DNA from 3 places in the Nonomuraea africana genome. Region 2 is predicted to be linked to each of the others. Evidence: riboswitches for the same ligand, from Rfam matches in the RefSeq annotation. Region 2 holds a riboswitch; each other region holds the start of a gene.

Region 1 (6,120 bases), 4.3 Mb from region 2:
GGACCACCCTGCCGGGCTCGTCGAGCACCGCGATGCCGTCGGCGCTGGCGTCGAAGACGGCCCGCTCGTGCGCCCGCTGCCGCAGCGCCTCCTGGTAGGCCATGGCGTTGCCCACCGCGATGCCCGCGTGCCCGGCCAGCAGCTCGAGCAGCTCGAGCTCGACATGGCCGGGCTTCCGCTTGGCGAACAGCGCGTAGAGCGCGCCGTAGGGACGGCCGCCCACCGCGGCCAGTCCGAGCGCGATCGTGTGCAGGCCGGGCAGCTCCGCCCAGACCAGGTCGTCGAGGCCGCTCGACTCCAGCATGACGGTCTTGCCCGTGCGCATGAGCTTGCCGACCAGGCTGCTGCGCAGGTCGGAGGTGGCGTTCCTGAGCGTCTCGGGCAGTTGGTAGGCGCTGACCAGCCTCAGCCGTTCGTCCTCGATGAGCACGAATCCGCCCGCGTCGGCCCCCGTCAGCTCGGTGAGGCTGGCCGCGATGCGGTCGAGCACGGCGGGCAGCTCCAGCTCGGCGTTGATGTCGCCCACGACGTCGGTGAGCCTGCGCACCAGCCTGGCCCGGTGCGCGCCCCTGTCCCTGGCGACGAGGTCGTCCTCAGGCAGATGGTGGACGTGCACGTAGCCGATCACGGCCGTGCCCTGGAGCAGCGCGCTGGTGTCGACCCGCACGTCGAGAACCGTGCCGTCCCTGTGGAAACGCTTGGTGCGCAGCGAGACCTCGCCGCCGGTGCGCACCCTTTCGAGCACCGCGTTGTGCTCGGCGGTCAGCTCGCCAGGGACGATCGGCGCGCGCCGCCCGACCATCTCCTCGGTGCTCCATCCGAACAACCGCTCCGCCGCTGGGTTCCAGACCAGCACGGTCTGGTCCCTGTCGAGCACGACGACCGCGTTGGGGGCGCTGGAGAGGACGGCAGCGGCGATCTCCTCGTCACCCACGCTTCCATACTGCCCGTGGCGCGCCTGCTCCGTAGGCGGATCCGTCCGATACGCTGCGGGTTATGTCGGCCGGCGACCTCGAAGCCCTGCTGAGGGTCACCTCAGCCACCTATCGTGCTGGGCGGTCGCCTGACGTGGCCGTCGGCACCTACGAAGGCGCGCTCGGCAGGCTGGTGCTCGCGGTCACCGGCAAGGGCGTGGTCGCCTGCAGCTTCGAGGACGAGCACACGATCGTCGAGCGGCTGACGCGCGTGGTGGGCGGACTCGTCGGTCCTGACGCGCGCCGCCTCGACCCGGTGCGCCGCGAGCTCGACGCCTACTTCTCCCGGCGCCTGCGCGCCTTCACCACCCCCGTCGACCTGCAGCTGGCCACGCCGTTCGCGCGCACGTTGCTGCAGATGACCATGGCTGTGCCGTACGGCACCAGCACCACCACCGCCGACCTCGGGGCGCGCATCGGACGGCCACAGGCGCTGCGCGCGGTGGGCAACGCGCTGAACGCGAACCCGGTGTGCGTGATCGTGCCATGCCACCGGGTCCGCGACCGCGAGAGCTATCCGGGCGGGGCGACCGCCCTTGAGCGCCTGCTGAGGATCGAGGGTTAGCGCCTGCTTCGCCGTACGAGGCCGATGGCCAGGGTGATCAGGCCCGCCACCAGGAACGCGCCCACGGCCGCGCTCATCCACGGCTGCCTGGTGAAGCCCAGCGCCGTGCGCGCGCCGTCCCAGATCGCCGCCCACCAGCTGATCGTCGAGGGCGCGGCCAGCAGCCACCAGGTGACGAAGCCCAGCGCCCACGGCGCGACCATCGGCCAGCGCGAGGGGGCGTTCTCGCTGGTGTTCCAGGTCTTGCCGCGGCCGAGCAGGAAGTAGTCGACCACGAGAACGCCCAGCATCGGCACGAAGACGGCGCCGATGATGCTGAGGAAGGCGCTGTAGGAGTTGACGTCGACGAGCAGCGCCACGCCGATGGTCAGCACGCCGATCGCGACCGAGAAGAGGCGCCGGTCCACCCGGGGCATGAGGTTCTGCAGGGACATGGCGGTGGAGTAGACGTTCGCGAAGGACTGGTCGGTCTCGCGCAGCACCAGGATCCCGAAGAAGAGCGCGCCCAGCGGAGCGGCCACGAACGGTCCGAACACCGTGGTCGGGTCGTTGAGCACGGCGTCGTGCCCGGCGATCGCCACCGCGTACACACCGATGGCCAGGCAGGCGACCTGCGCGATCGTGTAACCGCCGACGACGCCGGTGAAGGCGGCGCGGCTGCTGCGCGAGTGCCTGGCGTAGTCGGCGGCCACCGGTACCCACGACACCGACAGCGCGATCACGAAGTCGACGGCGGGGGCGAAGGCGTCCCACGTGCCGCCGGTCTGCGCGGGGGCCTCCCGCAGGAAGACGACGGCGAACCAGACGGTCGAGATGATCACGCCGATCGTGACGACGCGCCTGATCAGCCTGATCGCGCCGAGCGGGTAGATCGTCAGACCGGTGGTGATCGCCCCGGCGAGGAGCACCCAGACCGCGTACGGCACGGCGTCGCCGAAGATGGCCTGCGCGCCCATCGAGATGACCCACAGCTCGAAGGCGCCCCACCCGAGCATCTGAATGATGTTGAGCACGGTCGGGACATACGAGAGCCTGGCCCCGAACAGCCCTCTGAGCAGCACCATCGCGGGCTGGCCGGTCTGCGCGCCGGGGATGGCGGCCAGGCCCACCATGGCGGTGCCGACGAGGCTGCCGACGACGGTCGCGGTGACCGCGGCGGTCATGGACAGCGGGTTGTCGTCGAGGAGCGGGTTGATGAGGAACAGCGCGAAGGAGAAACCGAGAAGGCTGACGCCGAGATTGGCCCAGAAGGCGCCCTGGTCGAGGACACCGAGCGTCTTGGGCGCAGCCTCGTCGAGGGTCAGGGGGACTTCTGCACGCTTGGGGTCGATGACATGCGTCATCACACGCTCCCTACGCCGGCATTACCCGGACAGGTTCATGCGGTCGGCAACGGCAGTTGCCCTCTCAGCCCGGTTGCCCCGAGCTCCCGCGGTTTGGACTTGTGAGTGCGGCCGGGGTCTGCCCAGCTCGCGCCCCAATAATGCACTATTCGTCCGTCTTCAACCACCCCACGGCTCTTCACGCTATGTCTCGCACTGGCGTCGGCGGACGTCCACCGACGTACAGCTACGTGCGCGGCGGTAGCTGTACTTTCCAGCCTTACGATCCGCGACTGCATCGCCCTACTGGAGAGCGAGGCCGCGTGATGGCCAAAAGACGCGCGCGAACACGCGCCAACGGCGAAGGGACCATCTCCAGGACGAGGCGCGGCGTGGACCTGCGGCCACGAAGACTCCCACGTTGGAGGCACGAGCCGTCTACTGGCTCAAGGAGGTTGTCATAGGGCCCAACCATGCGCTGCTGACCGTGGTGACCTACGAGACATATCCGCGGCGGCGTACATCGAACAACAGCGCCGACCGATCTGACGGCGCCATCCCCTGACGGGGACCGCATTCAAGGCAGAGGCCTGCTGTGGACCTTCGGTAAGGACGCCTCCCATTTCACAACCCCATGCATGGTGACCCTCCTCAGGCCGACTCGGGAAGCGCCTGGATGGGTCCGAACGAGTCGGAGAAGGCGCGGAAGGTCGGGCATGGCCAGCGCCACATGCAGCTGCGACATCTCAGGATCGGATGGGTGGGATCACTGGTGATGCCGCCGGCGTCGCGCGGCTGGTGCAGGTCAAGGAGGCGCAGGCCGAGCTCCGTGAACGCGAGCAGGTCGTCGCGGGCGTCGGTGAGGAAGTCGAGGTCCTCGGTCGACAGCCGCGTGCGGACGGGAACGAACCCGTCGTGGTTGACCAGCCCCCGAAGGCGCGCGGTCTCCTCGCGCCATGAAGCGGCCTTCTCCGTGCGGACCAGCATGGCCTCCAGGTGTTCACGTAGTCGCTGGCGGATGGGGTCCTCGTAATGGTCATCGTTCATCGACTGCTCCCGCGGCGGCCCGGGGCACGCAGGCCGGAGACGAGTCGTGAGCGAGTGGGTTGCATGGCGTCCTCTCCCTGAGATGCAGGCGCCGGGGCAGGGGTGCGGAGGACCTCCAAGCCGGGTATCCCTGCCGGTCAGGAATGCTGACGCGACAGGCATGGAAGCCGTTATCACCTCACCCCTCTCCGGTCCTTGCCGGTTTCACACTGTCAAGCTTCGCGTACTCTGCGTTTTCATGGGGCCGAAACGGGGGACAAAAACCAGACCGCCCCCTATCGGCGTGAGAACGTGACCCGGAGCCCCGACGCCGCTAGCCTGCCCATGTGGAGCTCAAGGTCTCGACTCGATCACATGCCGGCCATGCCCTCGTGGAGATCGCCGGTGAAATCGACCTCTATACGGCGCCCCGCCTGCAGTCGGAGTTCACTCGACTGCTGCAGGACGGGCCCAGCCGTGTGGTCATAGACATGTCCGGGGTGGATTTCTGCGATTCCACCGGCATGAACGTGCTGCTCTCGGCGCTCAAGCGGGTCAGGGAGCGCGGCGGGCAGCTCGAGGTGGCCGCGCCGCGGCCCGCAGTCAGGAAGATCCTGCAGGTCACCGGCCTCGACTCGGTGTTCACCGTGCACGAGGAAGTGCCTGAGGAGCTGCTGATCTCCGAGGGCTCGTGACCGACACCGCGGTCATCGTCCCCGCCAAGGACGAGGCCGAACGCATCGGCGCGACCGTCGCGGCGGCACTCGAGCTGCCGGGCGTCGATCTCGTCGTGGTCGTCGACGACGGCTCGGCCGACCAGACAGGCAGGATCGCGCGCGCCGCCGGCGCCAGGGTGGTCCGCCACAGCCGCAACCGCGGCAAGGCAACCGCCATGGAGAGCGGCGCGGAGGCGGTGCGGCTGCTCGACGGTCCCGTGCCCAGACACCTGCTCTTCCTCGACGCCGATCTCGGTGAGACCGCCCGCGCCGCCTCCGCACTGGTGGAGCCGGTACGGGCGGGCGAGGCGGACATGACCATCGCGGTCTTCGCCACCAGGGTGAAGCTGGGCGGCCACGGCCTCGTGGTCCGACTCTCCCGCGACGGCATCAAGCGCGCCTGCGGCTTCTCCGCCACGCAGCCGCTCAACGGCCAGCGCTGCCTGACCAGGGAGGCCTTCGAGGCGGCCCAACCGCTGGCGCACGGCTTCGGCGTGGAGACCGGGTTGACCATCGACCTGGTGCGCAAGGGCTTCAGGGTGGTCGAGGTCGAGGTGGAGATGGCCCACCGGGCGACGGGCAACGACTGGCACGCGCAACTGCACCGCGCCAGGCAGCTTCGCGACGTGGCGCGGGCCCTGGCCGTGCGCGAACCGGTGATCCGCGACAACCTCGCCAAACTCCGGCCGTAACCGGCTCGGGTGCGGGCTGTCCTCGGGGTGTGCTGGAATCTCCGGGTGACATCGCAGACGGGGACCGAGGCGGGGCCGGGGCTGGTCGCGCGCGCCGCGCCCGTGCTCGTCGCCGGGTCCGTGCTGCTGACGATCATCATCGGGCTGCTGGGGCCCTCGGCCATGGTGCCGGGGCTCGGCGGGCCGGGCTGGCTGCCGCCGTACTCCCTGGACGCGCGGCCCGCGCCGCACCTCGTCGTCGCGCTGGGGGCGCTCGCCGTCGCCCTGGGCGGACTGGGACTCCTCTGCGGCCTGTGGCGCCCGCACAGTTCTCAGGGCGGAGCGCGCGCCCTGGTGCTGGGCGGCTGTGCGGCCGCCGCCGTGCTGGCCTTCCTGCCGCCCTCGGGGTCGGCCGACCACCTCAACTACGCGGCCTACGGTCGCATGGTCACACTCGGGATCGACCCCTACACCAGCGGCGCCGCCGACCTCCCCGGCGATCCCATCGCGGCGGCCGTGGAGCAGCCGTGGCGGGAGGAGCCCAGCGTCTACGGACCCGTGGCCACCGCGGTGCAGGCGCTGGCGAGCTGGGTCGGCGGCGACTCCGTCAGGCTGACGATCTTTGTGATGGCGCTGGTCAACGCGGCCGCGTTCATCGCCACGGGGCTGCTGCTCGACCGCCTCACCCGCGCCGACCCACGGCTGCGGCTGCGGGCCGCGCTGCTGTGGACGGCCAACCCGCTGCTGCTCTACCAGCTCGTCGCGGGGCTGCACGTCGACACGCTGGCGATCGCCTTCATGGTGGCCGCGCTGGCGGTGAGCGCCCGAGGTCCCGCCCTCGCGAGC
Region 2 (6,120 bases):
TTTGGCCGCTCTTCCGCAATTCAACGTAACACCCGGCGGGCGTGGAATGTCCCCTGCCCCGTGGCGTCGCGGACAACCTACCTCGCCTCCCGCTCCTGGTCAGCTCGCTCGGCGGGATCGGCGCTCCCGGCCGTGAGATGCGGGGTTCAGCGGGCCACGAAGCGGCCTCGAATCGGCCGCGAAGGGGCGGGGAGGGGCGCGGGTCAGGCGCCGGCAGGGGCGGGTCAGCCGCGCAGGACGGCGCGCACGGCCGTGCGCAGCAGTGCCGCGTGCAGCTCGAGCAGCCGCCCCGACAGCTCGCGCGCCACCTCGTCGGCCTCGCCGATGGCACCGGGCGCCCGGCGCTTGAGTATGGGGGCGACGCTCTGCTCGACCAGTCCCGCCTCGCGCTCGGCGGCGGCCTTGACCGCGCGCAGGTGCCTGGCGTGCAGGCCGTAGCCGGCCAGGGCGCCGACGCTGCGGGCCACCTTCAGGGCGTCCTCGTCGTAGCGGCGGGCGACCGGCGCGAGCAGGCCGTAGTCCTCGAGCTCGGTGAGGGTCTCCTCGTCGAGGCCGCTGGCCTCGAGCAGCTCGGCGCGGCTGAGCCGCACCTCCTTGGCCTCGGGCACGGCGCGCGGACGGCCGAGCTCCTCGGCCATCTTGTCCTTGATGACCCGCAGCGGCAGGTAGTGGTCGCGCTGCTCGGTGAGGATGAAGCGCAGCTGCTCGACGTGCATGTAGGTGAACTTGCGATACCCCGAGGGGCTGCGCTCGGGCTCGATCAGCCCCTCGCTCTCCAGGAACCGGATCTTGGAGACGGTGACGTCGGGGAACTCGCCCTGCAGCAGGGCGAGCACCTCCCCGATGCTCATGTGCGAGCGCGCCGCCTGGGGGCTCATGCGCCCCGCGTGAGGAAGACGAGGCGGAACTTGCCGATCTGGACCTCGTCGCCGCTGTGCAGGGGAACCTCCTCGATGCGCTCCCTGTTGACGTAGGTGCCGTTGAGGCTGCCGACGTCGCGGACGGTGAAGGCGCCGCCCGGATGGCGGTAGAACTCCACGTGCCGCCGCGAGACGGTGATGTCGTCGAGGAAGATGTCGCTCTCGGGGTGGCGGCCCGTGGTGGTCAGGTCGCGGTCGAGGCGGAAGCGGCTGCCCGCGTTGGGCCCCCGCGTGACGACGAGCAGCGCCGTGCCGACCGGCAGTTGTTCGACCGCGGCCCGCTCGGCGAGGAGAGCGTCGGCCGTCTCCGCCTCATACGCCTCGATTCCCGCGACGGAGATCGTCGAGGTGGTGTCTCCCGAGACCTCATGTCTGGTCAGCGGCGACCCACACCGGGAGCAGAAACGGGCATCCTCGGGGTTGGCATGACCGCACTGCGTACAGTAGACGCTCGGCATCGATCGGCTCGGCCTCCTACCGCGAAGACGCGGCGACGGTTGATCAGGGCGCCCCTCGCCTCTTCGCTCGTTCACGTTTGCGAATGCCGCAACTTACGCTGATCAGTGGCAAAGGTCAAGGCGAGACGCTGCACGACAGGTTCGGACGGTGACAAAGTTACCGCCGAGCCGCCCTCAAGGTCCATGCCGCCGCGCCATCTAGGTTGTCACGTTCCCGCCGCCCGCTCAACGATGCGCGCCCACCTGTCCAGAAACGCCTGCGCGGTGTCGAAGTCGTGGGCCTCGGCCCACAGGTCGGTGGCCGGTTCGGTGGCGGCCGGCAGGATCAGCGCCCAGCGCCCGTCCTCGCCCACCACGCGCACGCCGTCGGTGGTGTCGAGGCGGAAGCCCTCCGCGGCCTCGATCACCGAGCGCATCACCGACCCCTTGGTCGCCCAGGGCGTCGGGACGGTCCGCTTGAGGAGCTTGGCCTCGGGGATCCTCGCGTCGATCTGGCTGAGCGTCAGCCGCGTGCGGGCCACCAGGCCCATCAGGCGCAGGAACGCGGCCAGGCCGTCCACCGTGGGCCCGAACTCCGGCACGATGAAGCCGCCCCTGCCGTCGCCCGCGAAGATCATGTACGGCCTGGCGGCCGCCGAGGTGAGGGCGTCCAGCGAGGTGGAGGTCCACTCCACCTGGACCCCGTGGAAGCGGCAGACCTGCTCGGCGACCCTGGTGGTGGTGACGGGCAGCGCCACCCTGCCGCGGCGGCGCTCGGCGGCGACCAGGTCGAGCACCACCAGCAGCGCCCGCTCCTCGCTGATGAGCTGGCCCATCTCGTCGACCAGGGCGATGCGCTCGCCCACCGGGTCGAAGCGGACGCCGAAGGAGGCGCGGGAGGAGCTGACGAGCTCCGACAGGCGCTGCAGGTCGCGGCGGCGTTCGGCCAGTGTCTCGGTGGGCGAGGCGGAGTCGAGACGGGCGTTGACGGTCAGCACCTCCACCCCGAGGCGGCCGAGCAGGGTGGGCAGGACCAGCGAGGAGGTGCCGCCCGCGCAGTCGACGACCACCTTCATGCCGTTGACGCCGGTCATGTCCACGTATCTCAGGAGTTCCTGGGCGTAGTCCTCCACGGCCCTGGCCGGGAAGCTCAGCTCGCCGATCTCGCCGGGGAAGGCCCTGCGGAACTCCTGGCGGGAGAAGACGCGCTCCAGCTTGCGCTGGCTGGCGGGCGACAGGTCGGCGCCCCTGGAGTCCATGAAGACGATGTCGACGCTCTGCGGGTCGCCGGAGGTGGTGCGAAGGGCGATGCCGCCGCTGGCGGGCCTGCGGGAGGTGTGGAAGCGGGCGACGGGCAGCGGCATGGCCTCCAGGTCGAGCACGTCGATGGCGCCCGCGGTCAGCGCGCTGATGACGGCGCGCTTGAGCGCTCTGGCCGCGCGGGAGGAGTCGCGCGAGGTGATGACCCTGTCGCCCTTCTTCAGGGTGGTGGCGTAGGCGCTGGCCAGCCGTACGCACAGCTCGGGGGTGATCTCGACGTTGACCAGGCCGCTGATGCCGCGCTGGCCGAACAGGCTGCGCTGGCCGCGCGACTCCCAGATGACGCTGGTGTTGACGACCGCGCCCGCCTCGACGGTCTTGAAGGGGTAGACCTTGACGCCGCTGGAGACGTACGCCTCGGCCTCGATGACGCACTCGTCGCCGACGACGGCGTTCTCCTCGATCCTGGCGCCGGTCATCAGGTCGGTGTTCTTGCCGATGACGCAGCCGCGCAGGTTCACCCCCGGGCCGATGTAGACGTTGTCGTGGACGACGGCGCGGTGCAGGAAGGCGCCGCCGCGCACGACCGCGTTGCTGCCGAGCACGGTGTACTCACGCAACTCGGCGCCCGCCTCGATCTTGACGTAGTCGCCCAGGAGGAGCGGGCCCTTGAGCACGGCGTCGGGGTCGACCTCCGCGCCCTCGCCGACCCAGACGCCCGGCGACATCTCGAAGCCGCCGATGTCGAGCGTGACGCGTCCCGACAGGGCGTCGGCCTGGGCCTTCATGTAGCTCTCGTGGGTGCCGACGTCCTCCCAGTAGCAGTCGGAGACGTAGCCGAAGATGGGAGCGCCGCGCTCCAGCAGGCGGGGAAAGACGTCGGAGGACCAGTCGACGGCCTCGCCCGCCGCGACCTCGTCGAGGACCTCCGGCTCCATCACGTAGATGCCGGTGTTGACGGTGTCGGAGAAGACCTGCCCCCAGGTGGGCTTCTCCAGGAAGCGCTGCACCCTCCCCCGGTCGTCCACGATGATGATGCCGAACTCGAGGGGGTTGGGGACGCGGGTCAACCCGATCGTGACGAGTGCCGAATTCTCGCGATGAAATCTGATCATGTCCGATAAGTCGATATCGGTCAGGGCGTCACCGGAAATGACAAGGAAACGATCATCGCGGAGTTTGTCGGCCGCGTTCTTGACGCTGCCCGCGGTGCCGAGGGGCAGGTCTTCCGTGGCGTAGTGCAGGCGCATGCCCAGCTCGTCGCCGTCGCCGAAGTAGCTGCGCACGAGCGCGGCCAGGAACTGCACGGTGACCACGGTCTCTGTCAGGCCGTGGCGTTTCAGCAGGCGGAGGACGTGTTCCATGATCGGGCGGTTGACCACGGGGAGCAGGGGTTTGGGCTGGTTCGCGGTCATCGGCCGCAGCCGAGTACCCTCGCCGCCTGCCATGACGACCGCCTTCACTCGATCACTCCTTCTTCGCAGCGGTTACGAGTTGGCGCACCTGTACCACATACAGCACTCCTGCCCACCAGTACAGGCCCGTTCCCCAGATGGTGAATGCCCATCCGACAACCTTCGCAATATCGGCATACCAAGCGCCGGTGTGCGAAGCCAGAAAGAGGAGGGGGAAGGCGTACATCAGATTGGCCATGGCGGCCTTGCCCAGGAAATGCACGGGCAGTGCCTTGTAACCGTACTTCCGGAGCACGGGAAAGAAACATCCGACGAAGATTTCGCGGGCCAGGATGATCGCGACCAGCCACCACGGGATCACCTCGCGCAGCAGGAGGCCGAGGAGGGTGGCGAAGACGTAGAGCTTGTCGGCCGCCGGGTCGATGAGGCGGCCGAGCCTGCTGGTCTGGTTCCAGGCACGGGCGATCTTGCCGTCGAGCCAGTCGGTGAACCCCGCGACCATGAGCAGTGCGATCGCCCAGCCGTCCGCCTTGGGCCCCAGAACCAGCCAGAGGAACACAGGGACGCCAAGCAGGCGCAGGAAGCTCAGCAGGTTCGGAACCGTCCAGATCCGGTCCTCGGCGGAAGTTTCACTCACGCTGCCGACCCTACTGCGTCGCCCACCTGCGCACGCTGAGTCGTCCGCCCGCGGTTTCGGGGCCGCCGCGGAAGCTCTCACGGACCTCAGGGGTTGCGCGACACCCGGGTGATCGGGTTACGGTGGCGCCGACCAACGCGGGAGCCCGGTGCGGACCGGGCTGAGAGGACGGCTGATCAGCCGCCGACCGCCAGAACCTGCTCCGGGTAATGCCGGCGAAGGGAGTTTGCGCGATGAGTGGCGCACGCTTTTCCAAGATCTACCAGGGCGGACTCAGAGTCCCGATGCGTGAGATCGGCCTGAGTGACGGCACCACGTTCACCGTCTACGACACCTCGGGCCCCTACACCGACCCCGCCGTGGAGACCGATGTCACCCGCGGGCTGAGCCCGGTGCGGGAGCAGTGGATCCTCGACCGCGGGGACGTCGTCAGGTACGGCGGCCGCCCGGTCAGGCCGCTCGACGACGGCTACCGCGACCAGGCGTCGTGGAAGCGCGCCCAGAGCGGGCCCGGCGAGGGCGGGCGGCGGCAGCCGCTCAGGGCGGCCGGCGGCCCCGTCACCCAGCTCGCCTACGCCCGCAGGGGCGTCGTGACGAAGGAGATGGAGTTCGTCGCCGTCAGGGAGGGCGTCGAGCCCGAGTTCGTCCGCGCCGAGGTGGCCGCGGGCAGGGCGATCATCCCCGCCAACGTCAACCATCCCGAGAGCGAGCCGATGATCATCGGCCGCAACTTCCTCGTCAAGATCAACGCGAACATCGGCAACTCGGCCGTCACCTCCTCCATCGAGGAGGAGGTGGAGAAGATGACCTGGGCCATCCGCTGGGGCGCCGACACCGTCATGGACCTGTCGACCGGCCGCGACATCCACACCACCCGCGAGTGGATCATCCGCAACTCCCCGGTGCCCATCGGCACCGTCCCCCTCTACCAGGCGCTGGAGAAGGTCGGCGGGGTCGCGCCCGACCTGTCGTGGGAGGTCTACCGCGACACCCTGATCGAGCAGTGCGAGCAGGGCGTCGACTACGTGACCGTCCACGCGGGCGTGCGCCTGTCCTACGTCCCCCTCACCGTCGGCCGCAAGACCGGCATCGTCTCGCGCGGCGGCTCGATCATGGCGGCGTGGTGCCTGGCCCACCACCGCGAGAACTTCCTGTACGAGAACTTCGAGGAGATGTGCGAGATCCTCGCCTCCTACGACGTCGCCTTCTCCCTCGGCGACGGCCTGCGGCCCGGCTCGATCGCCGACGCCAACGACGAGGCCCAGTTCGCCGAGCTGCGCACGCTGGGCGAGCTCACGGCGATCGCCAGGGCCCACGACGTCCAGGTCATGGTCGAGGGCCCTGGACACGTACCCATGCACAAGATCAAGGAGAACGTCGACCTGCAGCGCGAGCTCTGCGACGACGCCCCGTTCTACACCCTCGGGCCGCTGGTCACCGACATCGCGCCG
Region 3 (6,120 bases), 1.2 Mb from region 2:
GCCCAGCCTGCGCACCGCCGCCGGGTCGTCGGCGACGGCCTCGAACCGCGCGGCGAGCGCGGCCGGGAACGGCGCGCCCGACAGCTGCTCCGACCTGGCGATCGTGCCGATGTTCGTGACCGGCATGATGCACGGGATGATCGGGGTGTCGCAGCCCTTGGCCGCCACCCTGTCGCGCAGGCGCAGGTAGTCGTCGGCCTGGAAGAACATCTGGGTGATCGCGTAGTCGGCTCCGGCCCGGCACTTGTTGACGAAGTAGTCGGTGTCGGACTCGATGGTGGCCGAGCGCGGGTGCTTGTAGGGGAAGGCGGCGACGCCGACGCAGAAGTCGCCCGACTGCCGGATCAGCTTGACCAGCTCCTCGGCGTAGAGGACGCCCTCGGGGTGCTGGACCCACTCGCCGTTGGGGTCGCCGGGCGGGTCGCCGCGCACGGCCAGGATGTTGCGCACGCCCGCGTCGGCGAAGCGGCCGACGAGGTGACGCAGCTCGCGGATGGAGTGGTTGACCGCCGTGAAGTGCGCGACGGGCGTGAGCGTGGTCTCGTGGGCGATGCGCTCCACGATGTCGACGGTGCGGTCTCGGGTGGAGCCGCCCGCTCCGTAGGTCACGGAGACGAAGGTCGGCCGGAGCGCCTCGAGCTCCCTGATGGAGCGCCAGAGCTGCCTCTCACCCTCCTCGTTCTTCGGCGGCATGAACTCGAAGGAGAAGGAACGTTCGCCGGAGGCAAGCAGATCACGGACGGTGGGGACGCGATCGGGAAGGACGGAGGGTTGACCCAGAGCCATAATCCAAGGCTACCGGTACGAAGCCGGGCCCCGCCGTCACGTCCATATGACGGGAGCGGGAGATCGAAACCCCAGCTACAGCCCGTTACTCTCATGGCATGAGCATGGACACCCTCCGCACCGAGGTGGATCGGTCCCTCGGGGAGTTCCTCGACCGGCAACGCCCCATCGTCAACGGCCCGGATCTCGCACCCTTGCTCAACGCGGCCAGGGAGCTGCTCTCGGGCGGCAAGCGGCTGCGTCCCGCCTTCTGTTACTGGGGCTGGCGCGCGGCGGGCGGCGGCGACGAGCCCGGGATCTTCGTGGCCGCCGCCTCGCTGGAGCTGCTGCAGGCCAGCGCCCTCGTGCACGACGACGTGATGGACAAGAGCGACCTGCGCAGGGGTATGCCCTCGGCGCACCGCCGGTTCCAGCGCCTGCACGAGAAGAGCGACTGGTACGGCTCGGCCGAGCAGTTCGGCGAGGGTGCGGCGGTCCTGCTGGGCAACCTGCTGCTCATCTGGTCCGGGGAGATGTGGCGCTCGAGCGGCCTGCCCCACCTGGAGGTCGCCCAGCCGTACCACGACCACATGCGCACCGAGCTGATGTGCGGGCAGTACCTCGACCTGCTGGAGCAGGCCCACGGCGAGAACACCTTCGACTCGGCGCTGCGGGTGGCGCTGTACAAGAGCGGCAAGTACTCCGTGGAGCAGCCGCTCAGACTGGGCCTCACCCTGGCGGCGGGCGGCGGCGCGCCGTGGATCGAGGAGCTGTGCGTGGAGTACGGCAACCGCGTCGGCATCGCCTTCCAGCTGCGCGACGACATCCTCGGGGTGTTCGGCGACCCGGTGGAGACGGGCAAGCCCGCGGGTGACGACCTGCGTGAGGGCAAGCGCACCATGCTCATCGCCCGCACGCTGGCCGCGGCGACGCCCGAGGACGCGGCGACCGTGCGGCGGCTGCTCGGCGACTCCGACCTCGACGCGGAGGGGGTGGCCAAGCTGCGCGGGATCATCGAGGGGAGCGGGGCGCTCGACGAGTGCGAGGAGATGATCGCCAGGTATCTGGAGGAGTCGCTCGCCTCGCTGGCCGACGCGCCGATCACCGAGGAGGCGCGCTCGGCGCTGGCCGACCTCGCGGTCGCGGCCACCTCTCGCAAAACCTGACCGGGCACCCGGTCCCGAGACCGCTCGCGCCGACAGCGCCGCTTCGGCCCTGTCGCCTGATGGCTGGGGTGGTTGCGGCCGCCGAGGTGTCGTCGGCGGCCTGCCAGGTGGGGCGCGTCAGGGGGCCAGGCGTTTGGCGAATTCGGCCGCCGCCGCGCCGGGGTCCTCCGCCTCGGTGATCGCGCGAACGACCACGACGCGGCTCACGCCGTACGACCTGACCTCGTCGAGGTTGTCGAGGTCGATGCCGCCGATGCCGAACCACGGCCGGCCCTCGCCGAGCCCCGTCGCGTGCCTGAGCAGGTCGGGCCCCGGCGCGTGCCGTCCCGGCTTGGTCGGGGTCGGCCAGATCGGGCCGCAGCAGAAGTAGTCGACGCCCTCCTCCACGGCGGCCGCCGAGGCCTCCGCCGCCGAGTGCGTGGACCTGCCGATGAGGATGTCGTCGCCGAGGATGTCTCGCGCGACGCGCACCGGCAGGTCGTCCTGGCCGAGGTGGAGCACGTCAGGGCGGGCCGCGAAGGCGATGTCGGCCCGGTCGTTGACCGCCAGCAGCGCGCCGTGCCGGTCGCAGGCGTCGCGGAAGACCTCGAGCAGCGCGAGCTCCTCGCGCGCCTCCAGGCCCTTCTCCCTCAGCTGGACGATGTCGACCCCGTTGGCCAGCACCGCGTCGAGGAAGTCGGCCAGGTCACCCCTGGACCGACGGCCGTCGGTGCAGAGGTAGAGGCGGGCGTCAGAAACCGAGCGCTTGGGCACGCCGCTTGACCTCGGTGTGGCGACCGGCCTTGATCGCGTCGATGGGCGAGCCCGGCAGGGACTCGTCGGGCGTGAACAGCCAGCGCAACGACTCGACGTCGTCGTAGCCGGCGTCGAGCAGGAGCGTGAGCGTGCCGGACAGGCCCTTCACCACGTCCTTGCCCTCGAGGAAGGCGGCGGGCACCTGCGGCCCCCCGCCGCCTCGGCGTACGCCGAGGAGCTTGTGGTCCTTGAGGAGCTGCTTGGCCCTGCCGATCGTCAGATCGAGGCGCGCGGCCACTTCGGGGAGAGTGAGCCACTCGCCGACGAGCTGGTCGGTCTCCCGGTCTATCTGTGCAACAGAAAGCGTCACGAATCCACCACTACCACATCGCGTCCTTGCTCAAACAACACAATCACGGAGAGCCACCTCGGGATCGGCCAGGCGCCCCGGATCGAGGCGCTGGCCTGCCTCGATGAGCCTACGGCCCTGGACGAGGTCGCGGGGCCTGTTGACGGTCAGGACGGCGGCCAGCCGGTCGTCGTCGGTCAGCCAGCAGACCGACCACCTGCTCACCGGCGCGGCGGCCGCCGGATCGCCGCGGCGCACCAGGCGGGCGCCCGCGTGGTGACCCGCGTACTGCACCATGTGACCGAACTGCTCCGACCAGAAGTACGGGACGGGATCGTACACGGCCTCGTCGCCCAGCAGGCTGGCCACGGCCACCTCGGGGGCGTTGAGCGCGGTGTCCCAGTGCTCCACCCGCAGCCTGGTGTGGAAGCGGCGCGACCACCAGGCCGCGCAGTCGCCGACGGCGACCACGTTCGGCAGGGAGGTGCGCAGGTGCTCGTCGGCGACGACGCCGTTGTGCAGGTCGATGTCGGAGCCGGCCAGCCACTCGATCGTGGGCCGCACGCCGATGCCGGTCACGACCACGTCGGCCTCGATGCTCCCGCCGCCGACCAGGCTCACGCCGCCGGGGTCCACGGAGCCGACCATGGTGTTCAGCCGCAGGTCGATGCCTTCGTACCAGCGGATGGTCTCGGCGCCCACCTCCGCGCCGACCACGTGCGCGAGCGGGGCGGCGCCCGCCTCCAGCACCGTGACCGCGCAGCCCGCCTTCCTGGCGGCCGTGGCCACCTCGGCGCCGATCCAGCCCGCCCCGATGATCACTACTCGGGCCCCCGGGACGAGCTCGGCGCGCAGGGCCAGCGCGTCGTCGAGGGTGCGCAGGACGTGCTGGCGGCCCTCGCCCGGCAGCCTGATCGGCTCGGCTCCGGTGGCGATGACCAGGCCGTCGTAGGCCATCTCGCCCTCGGTGGTCTCCACCACGCCCTCGGCCAGGCCCTTGGCCGACACCCCCGCCCGGTGCTCGACCTCCATGCCCTCCAGATCGGAGTCGACGAAGCTGGAGTCGGCGTCGCCGAGGAGCACCGCCTTCGACAGGGGCGGACGGTCGTAGGGCCGGTGCCGCTCCTCCCCGATCAACGTGATCGTGCCGCCGAATCCGCGTGCTCTGAGAGCCTCGGCGCTGCGTACCCCTGCCAGTCCCGCACCTACCACCACGACATGGTTCACGGTCAAGACCATAACCAATGGTTCAAGGGTGACGTTCGGCGTGAGTAGGCTGGACGGTGGAAGACGCGCGGGAGTCCGGCCACACCGGGCTGAGAGGAAGGCTTCGACGGGCCTTCGACCGCAAGACACCTGATCCGGATCATGCCGGCGAAGGGAGCGAGATGGACCTGATCGTGGGCGGCGGCGTGGTGGGCCTGTCCGTCGCCTGGCGGCTCGCCAGGGCCGGCCAGGCCGTCACGGTGATCGACCCGGCCCCCGCCTCGGGCGCCTCCCATGCCGCCGCGGGCATGCTGGCCCCCGTCAGCGAGGTCGCCTACACCGAGGAACCGCTGCTCAGGCTGGGCCTGGCCGCGCTGGAGCGCTGGCCGGCCTTCGCCGCGGAGCTGGAGGCCGACAGCGGCCTGTCCGTCGACTACCGCGCCCACGGCACGCTGGACGTGGCCTTCGGCGCCGACGACCTGGCCGCGCTGGAGGAGCTGGCCGCTTTCATGGACAAGCTGGGGCTGCCGGTCGAGCGCCTGACGGGGCGCGAGTGCCGCCGCCTGGAGCCGATGCTCTCGCCGTCCGTGCGGGGCGGGGTGCTGGCGGGCGGCGACGCGTGGGTGGATCCCCGTCGCGTCACCGCGGCCCTGCTGGCCGCGCTGGAGGCGATGGCGGTCCCCCTCGTACGGCGCCGCGCCACCGGCCTGCTCGACGGCGCGGTACGGCTGGCCGACGGCGAGGTCCTGACCGGCGAGCGGGTCGTCCTGGCCGCGGGCGCGTGGAGCGGCGAGCTCGCCGACGTGCCCGTGCGGCCGGTGAAGGGCCAGATCATGCGCCTGCGCTCCCCCTACCCGCTGCTCGGCAGGTGCGTGCGCGGCATGGTGCACGGCTCGCCCGTGTACCTCGTGCCGCGCGGCGACGGCGAGGTGGTGGTCGGCGCGACCCAGGAGGAGCTGGGCTTCGACACCAGGGTGACCGCGGGCGGCCTGTACGAGCTGCTGCGCGACGCCAGGGAGCTGGTGCCCGGCGTCACCGAGCTCGAACTCGGCGACGTGGTGGCGGGGCTGCGCCCGTGCACCCCCGACAACGTGCCGCTGATCGGCCCTTACCGCCGGGGGCTCGCCCTGGCCACGGGACACCACAGGGGCGGCGTGCTGCTGGCTCCACTCACCCCCGCGCTCCTCGAGGGCGAGGAGCCCGAACTGGCCGCCCTGTGCTCGCCACAGCGGTTCTGAACAAGGAAGTGCCGATGCAAGTGACGATCAACGGGGCCGCGCACGAGGTGCCGGACGGCACCACGGTGGCGCAGGCCGTCCAGCGGCTGACGGAGCAGACCACGGGCGTCGCCGTCGCGCTCAACGACGAGGTGGTCACCAGGGGCACGTGGGCGACCACGGCGCTGGCCGACCGCGACAGGATCGAGATTCTCACGGCGGTGCAGGGTGGATGAACTGATCATCGCGGGCGAGAAGTTCTCCTCGCGGCTCATCATGGGCACCGGGGGCGCGCCCTCGCTGGAGGTGCTCGACCAGGCGCTGGCCGCCTCCGGCACCGAGCTGACCACGGTCGCGATGCGCCGCCTCGACCCCGCCGCGCGCGGCTCGGTGCTCGACGTGCTGCGGGCCCGCCAGATCAAGGTGCTGCCCAACACCGCGGGCTGCTTCACGGCGGGCGAGGCAGTGCTGACCGCCAGGCTGGCCCGTGAGGCGCTGGGCACCGAATGGGTCAAGCTCGAGGTCATCAACGACGAGCGGACCCTGCTGCCCGACCCGATCGAGACCTTCGACGCGGCCGAGCGCCTGGTGGCCGAGGGGTTCGTGGTCCTGCCGTACATCGGGGACGATCCGGCGCTGGCCCGCCGTCTGGAGCAGGCGGGGTGCGCGGCGGTGATGCCGC

The links. A riboswitch is a leader RNA that binds a small molecule or an ion and turns the genes downstream of it on or off. The one in region 2 is predicted to bind thiamine pyrophosphate.
Region 1: it holds a riboswitch for thiamine pyrophosphate, as region 2 does, so the genes downstream of both, H4W81_RS36180 (purine-cytosine permease family protein) here and thiC (phosphomethylpyrimidine synthase ThiC) in region 2, are expected to answer to the same signal.
Region 3: it holds a riboswitch for thiamine pyrophosphate, as region 2 does, so the genes downstream of both, thiO (glycine oxidase ThiO) here and thiC (phosphomethylpyrimidine synthase ThiC) in region 2, are expected to answer to the same signal.

The regions. Positions count from the first base shown of each region.
Region 1 covers NZ_JADBEF010000001.1:7,592,153-7,598,272, forward strand. Annotated here, with positions in the region: gene H4W81_RS36170 (sensor histidine kinase) at 1-934, opposite strand, end outside; gene H4W81_RS36175 (methylated-DNA--[protein]-cysteine S-methyltransferase) at 997-1,539, shown strand; gene H4W81_RS36180 (purine-cytosine permease family protein) at 1,536-2,882, opposite strand; TPP riboswitch at 2,872-2,982, opposite strand; gene H4W81_RS36185 (hypothetical protein) at 3,513-3,908, opposite strand; gene H4W81_RS36190 (STAS domain-containing protein) at 4,235-4,582, shown strand; gene H4W81_RS36195 (glycosyltransferase family 2 protein) at 4,579-5,295, shown strand; gene mptB (polyprenol phosphomannose-dependent alpha 1,6 mannosyltransferase MptB) at 5,341-6,120, shown strand, end outside.
Region 2 covers NZ_JADBEF010000001.1:3,323,842-3,329,961, forward strand. Annotated here, with positions in the region: gene ftsR (transcriptional regulator FtsR) at 225-878, opposite strand; gene H4W81_RS15760 (FHA domain-containing protein) at 875-1,378, opposite strand; gene H4W81_RS15765 (sugar phosphate nucleotidyltransferase) at 1,585-4,080, opposite strand; gene clsA (cardiolipin synthase ClsA) at 4,085-4,669, opposite strand; TPP riboswitch at 4,797-4,910, shown strand; gene thiC (phosphomethylpyrimidine synthase ThiC) at 4,903-6,120, shown strand, end outside.
Region 3 covers NZ_JADBEF010000001.1:4,498,630-4,504,749, forward strand. Annotated here, with positions in the region: gene metF (methylenetetrahydrofolate reductase [NAD(P)H]) at 1-786, opposite strand, end outside; gene H4W81_RS21220 (polyprenyl synthetase family protein) at 885-1,931, shown strand; gene thiE (thiamine phosphate synthase) at 2,049-2,684, opposite strand; gene H4W81_RS21230 (Rv2175c family DNA-binding protein) at 2,662-3,036, opposite strand; gene H4W81_RS21235 (NAD(P)/FAD-dependent oxidoreductase) at 3,067-4,242, opposite strand; TPP riboswitch at 4,300-4,415, shown strand; gene thiO (glycine oxidase ThiO) at 4,404-5,459, shown strand; gene thiS (sulfur carrier protein ThiS) at 5,474-5,674, shown strand; gene H4W81_RS21250 (thiazole synthase) at 5,667-6,120, shown strand, end outside.